DNA from 3 places in the Holdemania sp. genome. Region 2 is predicted to be linked to each of the others. Evidence: predicted binding sites of a transcription regulator. Region 2 holds the regulator's gene; each other region holds the start of a gene.
The links. Region 2 encodes HrcA, which represses chaperone genes, less so after heat shock. Its sites were predicted from a motif close to TTTTAGCACTNNNNNNNNNNNAGTGCTAAAA; they were not measured.
Positions count from the first base shown of each region.

Region 1: the regulator HrcA is predicted to act here: its motif matches at 3,059-3,089, upstream of AC5OW4_RS04680 (co-chaperone GroES).
Region 3: the regulator HrcA is predicted to act here: its motif matches at 1,766-1,796, upstream of htpG (molecular chaperone HtpG).

Region 1 is NZ_CFQZWI010000017.1:24,996-29,601, reverse strand. Features, by position in the region: gene AC5OW4_RS04700 (CehA/McbA family metallohydrolase) at 1-228, shown strand, start outside; gene AC5OW4_RS04695 (DUF1307 domain-containing protein) at 429-890, opposite strand; gene AC5OW4_RS04690 (TetR/AcrR family transcriptional regulator) at 1,173-1,460, shown strand; gene AC5OW4_RS04685 (aldo/keto reductase) at 1,856-2,785, opposite strand; gene AC5OW4_RS04680 (co-chaperone GroES) at 3,112-3,393, shown strand; gene groL (chaperonin GroEL) at 3,423-4,606, shown strand, end outside.
Region 2 is NZ_CFQZWI010000061.1:7,208-11,813, forward strand. Features, by position in the region: gene rsmD (16S rRNA (guanine(966)-N(2))-methyltransferase RsmD) at 1-544, shown strand, start outside; gene coaD (pantetheine-phosphate adenylyltransferase) at 541-1,044, shown strand; gene AC5OW4_RS09910 (hypothetical protein) at 1,338-2,252, opposite strand; gene hrcA (heat-inducible transcriptional repressor HrcA) at 2,416-3,441, shown strand; gene grpE (nucleotide exchange factor GrpE) at 3,434-4,099, shown strand; gene dnaK (molecular chaperone DnaK) at 4,144-4,606, shown strand, end outside.
Region 3 is NZ_CFQZWI010000005.1:59,605-64,210, forward strand. Features, by position in the region: gene htpG (molecular chaperone HtpG) at 1-1,752, opposite strand, end outside; gene AC5OW4_RS01980 (hypothetical protein) at 1,944-2,138, opposite strand; gene AC5OW4_RS01985 (helix-turn-helix domain-containing protein) at 2,274-2,762, shown strand; gene AC5OW4_RS01990 (copper homeostasis protein CutC) at 2,859-3,605, opposite strand; gene AC5OW4_RS01995 (hypothetical protein) at 4,197-4,606, opposite strand, start outside.

The DNA.
Region 1 (4,606 bases), on a different contig from region 2:
GGGGAAGCGGTGAAGCTGGACGTCAGCGTGCTGGCGGTCAACGAGATTCGCAAAGTGCAGATCATCAAGAACAACGAAGTTCTCGTTGAGAAGGAAAACTGCGGTCAGGCAGTGGACTTCACCTTGGAAGACAGCGAACGCGGCGAAGAAGATTTCTACTATCTGCGCGTCGAGCAGATCGACGATCACTGCGCATGGTGTTCGCCGATCTGGGTTACCCGCGGTTAAATTGCGGTTTCGTTTTACGCTGAATAACAAGCTGGATTTAGAGCGATCACAGATAAAATACGAAACAAACCAAAAACGAGCAGTTCGGTTCAGTCAACCGTCCTGCTCTTTTTATTTACGTTGAAAAAGAAAAAAGAAGAGAAAAGTTTCTCCCAAGGAAGAAACTTTCTCATCTTTATTTTGATTTTCAGTTTATAGGTTTATTTGCAATCGAAGCCCTGGTCCTTCATATCCTGAACAACCTTGTCAAAGCTCATGTCCGTGTTGGAGAAATCAAATCCCAGATTCTTTAACGTATCCGGATCCGCTTCCTTCAGGTTCATTTCAATCGTAGCGATGATCGTGTCTTCGATTTCAACCTTGGTTGTGACGCCCTTCATGTCTTCCGTGATGCCGGACTGGGTAAGGATGGCGTCGATCATCTGTGTTTTTTCTTCTTCCGTGATCGTTGTAAAGTCAATGTCGCCGAACATTGATTTATCGTAGATCATCTTTAAAGAAAGAACGGTAATATCGTTGTTTTCAGCCGTCAGATCATAGGTAGCCGTCATTAAGCCTTCCTGCGTATAGCTGCAGGAAGCCGTCTCGGTCTTCGTTTTTGGTGCGCTGGAACAGCCTGCGATCAGTAAGCAGGCGAGAAGGGGCGTAATAATCTTTTTCATTTTTCCTCCATGAAGCGGAATTCCGCAATCTTACAGTTTCCCCACCGATCGCTTGCCTTTGGCAAGTCCCTGAATCAGATCGGCGCGGACTACTGCTTCCTGTATTATAAACGATAAATAGAAATTTTTGTATTCCAAAATAGAAATCCGTACATGTTCAGCGAATGAATGAAGTTTTCATTAATGGATTTCAATAAAAAACAAGAATCATCGGTCCGCCAGCTTACTCGAGCTCAGGCAGCGCCGCAAAGTGATATGTTAAACGCATAAAGGGGAATCACTATGGGAAACGCAGAAAAACAGACCAGGCAAAAAATTATGACGATCGCCAGGGAACACTTTTCCCGTTACGGGTATGCCGGAACCAATCTGGAGGCGATCGGTAAGGAAGCCGGAATGACCCGTGGTCCGCTTTATTATTACGTTAAAAAGGCATTGGTTTCCGCCAGCACCAAAATTTATAGAACCGAATCTTTTTGCCGAAGATCAAAAAATGAAAACAGAAACGAAAACGGTGCAGACCGCAGCGGGATAATCCCTGCCGGTCCGCCGCTTTTTATTACCAGTTGAGTTTCCGGCTGATGAATTGTAATTTGCAGAAATCAACCGCGGGCGGCGGGTTTCTTAATCGCCGCGGATAAAAGAAACCCAATCCCGACAAAAAACAGAATCCCATAGAGTCAGGCTGCAGGCATGCCTGTTTGCGGATCGTTGATTTCAGTTTAAGCGCTGAGCGGTTAAAGTTTCGGGTTAAACAAGGGCAGACCTCAGGCCAATGACCGTAGGGGCTCAGGGCTTGTCTGTGGAAATTTCAACTTCGTTAAGAATATGAATTCAGTTGAAGCGGCAAGGCAGGGAAGAGGCTGGATCAGAAAGGATATTAAGAAGCATGCGCAGGAGAAACGCCCTCAAACAAAAACCCGCTGGCATGCGCCGACGGGTTGAACGCTGATTTATGGAAGAAGTCAGCACGCTTTCAGCCTGGCGTACAGTTCGTCGTCCAGACAAGCGCTGCCGGCTTTGGCGTTAGCCTTAGCCTGATCCGGCGATTTCGCCCCGGGAATGACAACCGGGCTAACCGGATGAGAAAGGATATAGCGCAGGCTGGTCTGAACCAGATTCTCTTTGCCCGCCACTTCGCGCACACGGTCCAGCCGGTCCATTTTCTGAAGATAGACTTCCCGTGCGCTGCCGCCTTCATTAAACGGCATGCGGATGGTATCGGTGAAATGCGTATCACGGGTATAGTGCCCGGATAAAATCCCCTGCGCCAGCGGTCCGCGCACGAGCACGCCGATGTTGTTTTCCAGACAGTAGTCCAGCATTCCGTTAGTTTCCGGCGTCTTGTTGATCAGCGAATAATCCAGCTCGACGACCTCGCAGCTGCCGCGCCGGTTGAATTCCTTCAGCACGTCCAGATGATCGGTCGATATGCCGTAATGACGCACCAGTCTCCGTCGTTTCAGCTCCTCAAACCCTTCCAGCCATGGCTCGACTTCCGCCGGTTGTAAATCGTTGAGATGACACAGCGCAATGTCGAGGTAGTCTGTCCGCAGGCGAAACAGCGAGGCATGGCAGGCTTCGATCACGATATCGGCGCAGGTGAACTGCATCGCGCCTCCGAAGCGCTTCGCCCAGTTGCCGAATTTTGAGATCAGAACGACGTTTTCGCGGATTCCCTCCAATGCCCGGCCGAGCCGTTCTTCTGAACAACCGCCGGGTATGCCGTAAGCATCGGCGGTATCAAAGACCGTAATCCCGCTTGCATAGGCGGCCTGAATCGTTTCGTAAACCTGTTGATCATCCAGTGCGCCCCATTGATTGCCAATGTTCCAGGTTCCCATTCCCACGGCGGAAACCTCCATCCCGGTTTTTCCAAATTTTCTTTTCAGCATGCTAAACCTCCTGATTTTTCCTTATTATACCATATCCACTGCCGCCTTTTTTGATATATGCCCGATGATCGTCCTCTGCGGCAAGGGTCTTCAGCTCTTTTACAAGCAAGCGTTATTCGTGAAAGTCGATCATTTCGGATTTGTCCGTCAAAATATTCGAGGGTTCGCCGATTGCTGCCGCTAAAATAAAGCAGGCAGAGAAAAAATCAGAATTTCTTGCAGAAAGTCGCGAAGAAGTGTTGACAAAGAGACTTGGCAGACTATAATAATAAGTGCTAGCACTGGTAAGACAAGAGTGCTAAATTGAGCGATAAGGAGGAATTACGATGATCAGACCATGTAATGATTTTGTGCTCTTAGAGAAAGAAAAGGCAGAAGAGAAAACCGCCAGCGGGATTATCCTGACTGACAAAAACACAGAAAAACCAACCGTAGGCAAGGTTCTGGCAGTCAATAACGGTCATGAGGTCGACGGCAAGCATGTCGAATGCTGCGTCAAAGTCAACGACCGCGTCATTTACGAAAAGTATGGCGGAACTGAAGTCAAGATCGACGGACAGGAATATTTATTAGTTCCGGAATCCAAGATCATGGCGGTTATTGAATAACAACAAACAATTAAAGGAGGAATGAGAATATGGCAAAGGAAGTCCGTTTTTCTAAAGATGCCCGGGTCGCAATGATGAAGGGTGTCGATACACTGGCCGATGCGGTCAAGATTACGTTGGGTCCGAAAGGCCGCAACGTCGTTCTGGAAAGAAGCTATGGTTCACCGTTAATCACCAATGACGGCGTGACGATCGCCAAGGAAATTGAATGCGAAGACAAGATTGAAAATATGGGCGCGAAGCTGGTTCTGGAAGTCGCTTCCAAGACCAATGATACGGCCGGCGACGGCACCACGACAGCGACGCTGCTGGCGCAGTCGATGATCCACAAAGGCATGAGCAGTGTGGAAAAAGGCACGAATCCGGTGCTGATGAGAGTCGGCATGGAAAAAGCGGCGAAGTTCATTGCGGACAAGCTGCTGGAACAGACGCATAAGGTTGAAACAAACCAGGATATCGCTCAGGTTGCCGCAATTTCTTCCGGTTCTCAGGAAGTCGGTGAAATCATTGCGCAGGCGATGGAAAAAGTCGGCCGCGAAGGCGTCATCACTGTTGACGAGTCCAATGGTTTTGAAACTGAACTGGAAACAGTCGAAGGCTTACAGTATGACAAGGGCTTCATCAGCCCATACATGGTATCCAACCGCGAAAAGAACGAAGCGGTGCTGGAAAATCCGTATATTCTGGTTACCGATCAGAAGATCAACACGATTCAGGAAGTCCTGCCGTTATTGGAAAAGATCGTCCAGACCAACAAGCCGCTGCTGATCATTGCTGACGATATTGATCAGGAAGTCGTTGCGACGCTGGTTCTGAACAAGCTGCGTGGCACGTTCAATGTTGTCTGCACGAAGGCGCCAAGCTTCGGCGACAATCAGAAGGCAATGCTGGAAGATATCGCGATCGTCACCGGTGCGAAGTATTTTGCCAAGGATCTGGCGATGGAACTGAAAGACGGCGAAATCGAAGATCTCGGACATGCGAACCGCGTCGTTGTTAAGAAAGATGACACAACTATCGTCGGCGGTTCAGGCGACAAGGAAAGACTGAACGAGCGGATCGCAGAACTGAAGCAGCAGATCGAAAACACGACGCAGGAATACGACAAAAAGCGTCTGAACGAACGGCTGGCGAAGCTGACAACAGGCGTTGCGATCGTGAAGGTCGGCGCTGCGACAGAAAGCGAAATGAAGGAAAAGAAGCTGCGGATCGA
Region 2 (4,606 bases):
AAAATTTCGTTCCCGGCTGATTCAGGCGCCCAAAGGCGATCAGACCCGGCCGACGCTGGATAAGGTCAAGGAAGCAGTATTCAGCCGGATCGGCCCGTATTTTGACGGCGGCGTCATGCTGGATCTGTTTGCGGGCAGCGGCTCAATGGGACTGGAGGCGCTGTCGCGAGGCGTGGAGCATGTTTATTTTGTCGACCGCAGTCCGGCCGCGGCGGCCGTGATCAAAGCCAATATTGCTTCGCTTCAGGTTGAAGCGCAGTGCGACGTCTGGAAGTGCGATAGCTTCGCGGCGTTAAGACGATTGGCGGGCATGGGTGTTCAACTGGATTTGGTTTATCTGGATCCGCCTTATCAGAAGCAGCAGCTGCACAAGATCATGCAGCAGCTCGACGCGTTAAATCTGATCCGCGATCACGGACAGGTGATTCTGGAGAGTCTAAAGGAAGACGAGTTTGACGAGGCCTACCATCAGCTGCATCGCGTCAAGGAAGCAACTTACGGCATCAGCCGCATCAGTTATTATCGAAAGGAAACAGAACTATGAAACGAGCATGTTATCCGGGATCGTTCGATCCCCCGACCTATGGTCATCTGGACATCATCACGCGGGCATCGTCGGTCTTCGACGAGCTGATCATTGCGATCATGAAGAATCCGAACAAACGCAACGCCTTTACTGAGGAAGAGCGCGTGCGGATGCTGCAGGAGATCACGCGCGATCTGCCGAATGTCAAAGTTGTGGTCGGCCATGGTTTGACGGTGGAATTTGCAAAGTCGATCGGCGTGCAGGTGCTGATCCGCGGCATCCGGGCGGTCATGGATTATGAATATGAGCTGCAGCAGGCGACGGCCAATATGTTTCTGGATGAGACGATTGAAACGGTGTTCTTCGTTGCCCGGCCGCGGTATTCCTTTCTATCGTCGTCCGTATCCAAGGAAATCGCGCTGAACAACGGCGATCTGTCGAAGTTTATCCCGGAAGCCATCATCAATGAGGTTGAAGAAGAGCTGAACCCGCTGAAAAAGAAAACCGGTGGGGAATAACGGCGATTTCCCAGCGGGGAAAAACCGCCGCGGCAGACTTCACTGCCCGCAGGCAGGACGGGTGAGAAGGAACGCAGGCTTTGAAACAAACAGTACAGGATTTTACAGGCGGTTCCATTGATCAGGATAACGCTGAAAATGGGGGCTGAAAAATCACCCGGCCAGATTTTAGACAGACAGAGGCTTCAGACGAGCGCTGGAAAATAAAAAGAGCCGCGGCGGATCCGAAAATAAGGAAATTCGCCGCGGTTTTCCTGTGGTTTTAAGCCAGAAAGGACAAATGAAAGCAATGATCAGCCGCGCAGTCTTTGCAGCATCATCAAGAAGAGGAAGAGACCGCCGGCCAGGCCGGTCTGCATCAGCCGGTAAGCGAGATAACGCAGATAAGCCAGATGAAGATGCGGCGTGAGCGAGAGGACCTGCAGATGCACGCTGAAGCTGGCAAATCCCAGCACCAGCGTCATCAGCAGCGCTTTCAGGGGCACGGCCAGCGGCAGCAGCGCCAGATTGTTGGTGCCTAAGGAAAACTCGGTCACGCACTGAATCGGCAGATGCCAGGCAGCAGGCAGCTTCATCGTCGCTAAATTCAGCAGTACCAGTGTCAGCAGAAGATACGCCCCGATGAAATATAAGCTGACGCCGGCCTGGACAACCGCGTCTTTTAAATTCTCAAATAAGGAAGGAACGGATCCGCGCGGATCCAGTTGCAACGCAACGGGCGTCTTGCGCGTAAAGAACAGCAGCAGCATCACGGCGAAGAATTCCGCCAGCCAGATCATCAAGCCGTATTGAAAGGATCGCAGCAGAACCGAACCGCAGGTGATCAAGATAAACGACGGCGTGCTGACCGTAACGCAGCAAGCCAGCCGCTGCCCCTCAGCCTGCGAAAGCCGGCCATCCCGCACATAATCGTCGATCAGGATCTGTCCGGCGGGCGAGCCGAGAAAGAAGGAAGCGAAGACTAAGGAAAAAGCGGCCGGCGAGATGCGGAACAAGCGCTCGGTAAATCCAAACAGCCGCCTTGAGAGGGCGGCTAACAATCCCTGACCATCAAGGATGCGGATTACGACCATCGCCGCAAACAACGACGGCACCAGTTTTTCAAACCAAATCGACAACGCCTGACAGGATGCCTGGTAGGTTACCGATCCATAATAAAGCAGCGCGGCCAGCAGCGTGAAAAAGATGATTGTCATTCCTTTTTTCATAGGCAAAAAGCCTCCTGGTAAAGTGTATGAGTCCCAAGCTGAAAGTCGAACAGCGATAAGCTTGAAAACTTGAAAAAAATTAGCACTTTTAACTTGACAGTGCTAACAAGCTGGATTATACTGTTAGCAGACATCGGGAAAGAGTGCTAAAGGAGGCGGGATGATGCTGACACCAAGGCGGATTGAAATCTTCAAGGCCATTGTCGACGAGTTCGTTCAGACAGCCGAGCCGGTCGGTTCCAAGACTCTGATGGAAAAGTATCAGCTCCCTTACTCCAGCGCAACGATCCGCAACGACATGATGGTCCTGGAAGAAATGGGACTGCTGGAAAAAACACATACCTCCAGCGGCCGCGTGCCTTCCACAAAAGGCTATAAGTTCTATTGCGAACATCTGATGGAACACAAGGTCGATAACCAGCTGGAAGTGGCAGTCCGCCAGCAGCTGGCCAGCAAACCGCTGAATTTGGACGATGCCATCCGCGAGAGCTGCAACATCCTCTCGCAGATGACGAACCTGACTTCCGGCGTGCTGGGGCCGGATGCGAGCCGGCAGCGGCTGGAGCATGTCAAGCTGTTCCCGATCAGCAACCGAAGTGCTGTGGCAGTCTTTATTACCGATCTGGGGCATACGGAAAACCGGACGTTCCAGTTCGACGACGACCTGTCAGTAGACGATATCCAAACCTGCTGCCAGATTCTGAACGACCGATTGAAGGGCACTTTGATCAAAGACGTCGTGGATAAGATGGATTCGATCAAACCGATCCTGGCGGCGCATGTCAAACGGCATGAAATGTTGTTTCAGGCGTTTGTCAACGCGTTTGTCAAGTTCGCGAGCGAGAACGTATATTTCAGCGGCCAGAACAACATGTTGTACCAGCCGGAATTTGCCGACATTGAAAAGCTGAAGGAATTGATGACGATGATGGAGAACCCGAGCCTGTGGCGTCAGATCGGCACCACAACCAATTCGGAGCTGGCGCTGAAGATGAACGAAAACGCCCAGCTGGTATGGGTCAACGACATGGCCGTCGTCACCAGCAAGTTCAAGCTTGGTTCCGAGGAGGAAGGCCAGCTGATGGTCTTCGGACCATCCCGGATGGATTACGACAAAATTGTTTCGCTGTTGGAAATGGTCAGTCAGTCGATCGAGAGTTTATACGGAAAAGGAGGCAGCCATGAATAACCAGGAAGAAATGAAAAAAGACGAGCAGAACGCCGAACCGGAAACGGCTGCGGCGCCGGGCGAGACCGAAGAAATGACGGAAAGCCCGCAGGTGGAACCGGAAGCGCCGGCCGCGGAAGAAGCGGCGGAGCAGCCGGAAGAAAAAAAGGAAGACAAGAAAGACGAGAAGAAGAAAGGCTTCTTCTCCAAGAAAAATGAAATTGAAGAACTGAAGACACGGATCAGCGAGCTGGAAGGGGAAAACGTTAAACTGAAGAACGAATACCTGAAAGCCTACGCGGATACGGAGAATACCCGGCGGCGTCTTCAGCAGGAAGCCGAGCAAACCCGGAAATACCGGATCCAAAGTTTCGCGCTCGATATCCTGCCGGTTCTGGACAATCTGGAACGGGCGCTGGCAATCGAGCCGACGCCGGAAACCGAAAGCTACCGCAAAGGCGTGGAAATGATTTATCAGCAGCTCATTCACGCGCTGACCAAAGAGGGCGTGAGCGAGATCGAAGCGCAGGGCAAGGAATTCGATCCGAATTTCCATCAGGCTTTGATGATGGAAGCGGTCGAGGGCGTCGAACCCAACCACGTCACCGAGGTGCTGCAGAAGGGCTACATGTTAAAAGACCGAATCCTGCGCGCCGCGATGGTCAAGGTCAGCGAATAAGCAAATAAGTGAAAATGTGTAAATAAATAAGGAGGATTTCTATTATGGGAAAAATTATCGGTATTGACTTAGGTACAACCAACAGCTGCGTCGCCGTCATGGAAGGCAGCGAAGCCAAAGTAATCACCAACCCGGAAGGCAACCGCACCACACCGTCCGTCGTCGCGTTTAAGAACAACGAACGGATCGTCGGCGATGCGGCGAAGCGTCAGGTCGTCACCAACAAGGATTCGATTATTTCGATCAAGCGGAAAATGGGCACCAATGAGAAAGTTCAGCTCAACGGCAAGGAATACACGCCGCAGGAAATTTCCGCGATGATCTTAGGCTACATGAAGGACTATGCGGAAAGCTATTTAGGCGAGAAGGTCGACAAGGCCGTCATCACCGTTCCGGCTTACTTCAACGACGCGCAGCGTCAGGCGACGAAAGACGCCGGTAAGATCGCGGGCCTGGAAGTGGAACGGATCATCAACGAACCGACAGCGGCAGCGCTGGCATTCGGTA
Region 3 (4,606 bases), on a different contig from region 2:
AATCTTCTGCAGCGTCGCGAAGATCTCATGATCCGGATTGATTTCCAGAATTTTGCCAGCCTTGACTTCATTCTGGTTTGGCATCTGATTCAGGACTTTTTCCATTTCCATTGACAGACCTTCGTCGGAGACCAGGCAGACCGGATGGGATTTCAGACGGGAGGACAGGCGGACTTCCTTGACTTTTTCGCCCAGTGCTTCCTTCATCTTGTCCAGCATCGACTTGTTTTCCTGCGTCTTCTCCTCCTTGGCCTTCTTTTCTTCCTCATCGTCCAGATCCAGATCACCCTGATTGATCGACTTGAACTTCTTTTCCTTGTATTCCATCATGATGTTGGCGGCGAATTCGTCGACGTCGTCTGTGAAATACAGGACTTCATAGCCTTTGTCCTGGAGCTTTTCCATCTGCGGCAGCTTTTTGATCAGCTCGATGCTCTCGCCGCTGGCAAAGTAGATCTGATCCTGGCCTTCCTTCATTCGGGAGACATATTCGTCCAGCGTCGTGTATTCATCGTTGTGCGTGGACTTGAACAACAACAGATCCTGCAGCTGGTCTTTGTGCATGCCATAGTCCTGGTAAACGCCGAATTTCAGCGACAGACCGAAGTTCTTGAAGAATTCTTCATATTTCTCCCGATCGTTTTTCAGCATGTCTTCCAAGGTGTTCTTGATCTTTTTCTCAATGCTCTTGGCCAGCGTTTTCATCTGCCGGTCCTGCTGGAGGATTTCACGCGAGATGTTCAGATTCAGATCGTCGCTGTCGACCAGACCGCGGACGAAGCGGAAGTAATCCGGTACCAGATCCTTGGCTTTGTCCATGATGAACACGCCCTTGCAGTAAAGCTGCAGTCCCGGTTCATAATCGGCGCTGTAGAAGTTGTACGGTGTTTTGGCCGGGATGAACAACAGCGCGTTGTAGGACGTCGTGCCTTCCACGGAATAATGCATGACTTTGGCCGGATTTTCCCAATCCATGAATTTGTTCTTATAGAACTCGTTGTATTCGTCTTCCTTGATTTCCGATTTGTTGCGCTTCCATAACGGAACCATCGAGTTCAGCGTCTGGATTTCCTTTACCGTTTCCGGTTCGTCCTTGCCTTCGACGGTTTTGGTCGTTTCCACTTCCATCTCAATCGGCCAGCGGACATAATCGGAATACTTGCGGATCAGGTTTTTGATCGTGTATTCGTCAAGATATTCGTCGACCTTGTCGTCTTCGCTTTCTTCCTTCAATTCAAGGATGATCTTCGTGCCGACAGTCTCCTTCATGATCGGCGAAATGGTGTAGCCGTCCTCGCCGTTGGAGATCCAGGAATAACCCTGTTCACTCTGGGCGCTGCGGGTTTCGACGATGATCCGCTGGGCAACCATGAACGCGGAGTAGAAACCGACGCCGAACTGACCGATGATATCGACATCGCTGGTGCCTTCCTCCAGCTTCTGCTTGAATTCCAGCGAACCGCTGTGAGCGATCGTGCCGAGGTTGGTCTCCAGTTCCTCCTGGGTCATGCCGATGCCGCTGTCAGTCAGCGTGATCGTGCGGTTGTCCTTGTCCAGATCGATCCGGATTTTTAATTCGCTCTTATCGACGCGCTGATTTTCATCGGTCAGCGACAGGTAATACCGCTTGTCCAGGGCGTCTGACGCGTTGGAGATCAGCTCCCGCAGAAAGATTTCCTTGTTGGTATAGATAGAATGAATCATCAGATCCAAAAGACGCTTGGATTCAGCTTTAAACTGTTTTTTAGCCATAATGATTTCCTCCTTTTAGCACTCTTGATAAGTGACTGCTAAGATAATATAACACTTTTCCCCCGTCCTGACAAGTCCGCTGCGCTACTTTTCCACAAATTAAAATTTACCGGCTTTTCAGGAGACTGCAGGACAAAAGAAAAAGGAGGAAGATCACCCTTGAAGTCAGACGGAATTCTGTAAATGTCCGGTCAGTCTGTTTCGGCTGCACCTTTTCGCGTCTGCTCGATATGGGCGATGCAGCGCTGATCGCAGGGAGTCTTTGTGTAGGGACAACGCAGCGCGGCATGGCTGCAGCAGAGGAAAAGCAGAGCTTCCAGCCGGGGGAGATCAGTCTTTGCGTCGTTTGGCAGCAGGTTCAAATTAACCTGAAATGGATTTTCCATAAGCACCTCCTGGTCGAACTCTATTTTATCTCGGATAAAGAGAAAAATAAAGATTATCCATTAGCGAGAAATGGCAAATTTTTACGTTGTTTTACGATATGATTCTTATACGAAAACAAGGAAGGGAGGGGCCGGATGAAAGCAAAACTCTCATTGGGCGAGAATCTGCGTCTGCTGCGGGAAGAACGGGGAATCAGCCAGGAAGCTCTGGGGCAGGATTTAAGCTTGAGCGACGGCGCGATTTCCCGGTATGAGAATAATGTCGCGGAACCGGATATCAACACGCTGTTCGGCATGGCGGAAATCTTCGGCGTCGATTTCAACTATCTGTTGGATTATCATGGGCGCGTGCGGAAAAGCCAGGAGATCGTGCTGCAGAACAAAGACGTGGAGCTGTTGAATTGCTTTCATCAATGTTCCTCGGGGCATCAGCGCGTGATCCGGATGCTGACCAAAGAGCTGGCTCGGCAGGATGGACTGTGGCCGAAGCTGAGTGAACTGGCGTCGCTGGAAACCGCGGGTCTGGTCAATGAAGACAAAGAAGAATGGATTGAACCTCAACCCGAAGTGAAAATCATAAAACAGCCGGGACATTCCCGGAAGAAGAAAAAAACCGATTCCTGACCTTGGTTGATGCAAAGGTGAAGAATCGGTTTTCGTTTGGCTTTTCAGCCGCCGCTTTGTGCACCAGGCAAGAGCTGCTTAATCCCAAAGAGGGACTCATCCAGCGGCGGCCAGCGCTAATTCACGAACCTTCTGTTCGCTGACCACATCATAATCCAGCTCATGCGGCGCCGAAGCAAAGGCGTAAGTGACGTGATTGCCGGCGGTCGTCGGATCGGTCAGCCAGTCTTTGCATGAGGAATGCAGCTGGCAAACGCCAGTCTGCTTTAACAAAAGCTGCGCGTTGTCCGCATTGACGCCGCTGCCGGCCAGAATTTCAATCTGACTGCCATAGTTTCGCTGCAGCCTCGCGATCGTTTCAATTCCCTGTTCCGCTTTCGCTTCCCCGCCGCTGGTCAGCACCCGGTCCACCTTCCAGTCGATCAGCTGCCGCATCGCGGCGTCGAAATCAACGGTGCAGTCAAACGCCCGATGGAAAACAAACTCCCTGCCATACTGGTGGGCCAGGTCAGCCATGGCCCGGGTTTGCGCGGCATTGATGGTGCGGTCGGCGTTTAATGCGCCGAAGGCCAGACCCGCCGCCCCATGCTTTAAAAGCAGTTCGGCGTCGGTCAATAAGATTTCAAATTCCGCGTCGGTGGTGCAGAAGCCTGCGCCCCGGCTGCGTACCATTGCAATGATCGGCAGCGACACGGCTTTTTTCGCCTGAATCAGATTGGCCAGCGTCGGCGTCAAGCCGCCCAAAGCCAGGGCGGAGTTCAGCTCGATCCGATCCGCGCCCCCGGCCTGAGCGGCCAGACAATCCTGCGCGCTTCCGCAGCAAATTTCTATTTTCGGTTTCATGCGTCGATTCTCCTTCTCATTCCTGTTACCCTCATTGTATCGAGATGAAGGAAGGAATGCAAGGTATCGGGTGATTCATGACGGACACGCTGTGGGCAGACCAATGAAAAGCAGAAGGAAGCCATGCCAATCCGGGACCGGCGCGGAGCGGCAGGTCTGGCAGTGTTTTGGCTTGCGCAGCAGAATTGCCGGGGAAGGTTTTGAATAAGAGGGAGGATCAGGGAAAAGTCGTGCGAGAAAACAAAGCCTCATGAAAAAGCAGGACATAAGGGAAAAGCAGGACATAAGGGAAAAGCAGGACATAAGGAATAAACAACTAAGGAGAAAACAACCAAGGAAAAAACAGGACATCAAGAACAACAGAATGTTAAAAAAGCTGAAAATCAAGAAAAAGCAGAATATAAAAAAGGCAGAAATCCAGCGCCTGCCAAGGCTTACCCGAAAGGGCCGCGCTGATTCTGCTTGATTTACTGTTTGTAACTAAATAAAGATAAGTGCCGATGCTCCCTTACCGGCTGATTTTCAAGCTCAGCCGCACCCCGTTTCCTGTCGGATTACGAACGCCCCGGTTAGAAAACCAGCCTGGATGATTTACTGAGCGTTCGGGTTGAGCGTGACGACGAACATGTCGCCAGTTTCATCATTGTCGAATTCCTCCAGATAGATCAACAGGAATTCCGGTTCCTCCGCCGGAACCTCAAAGACCAGCTTGTACGTCGCGGACTTGCCTTTGGACAGCTCAAATTCTTCCGGCATGACCGACTTGTCGTCAAGATTGACTAACGGATAGTACAATTCCTCCGTCGATTCCCAAGTCAGCATGAAATCCTGATCAAACATCGGCAGCGCTTCGCCGAAGGTGTTGGTTTCTTTCACGGTGATGCATAACAGCTGCATCCCCTCTTTTGCGGTATACCCGCCGAAGCTGTCGGTCAGCGCGGCGTCTTCAACGATGAAGTCGAAGAATTCGTTGCGCATCGTATCGCCAAGGTTGCCGTAAT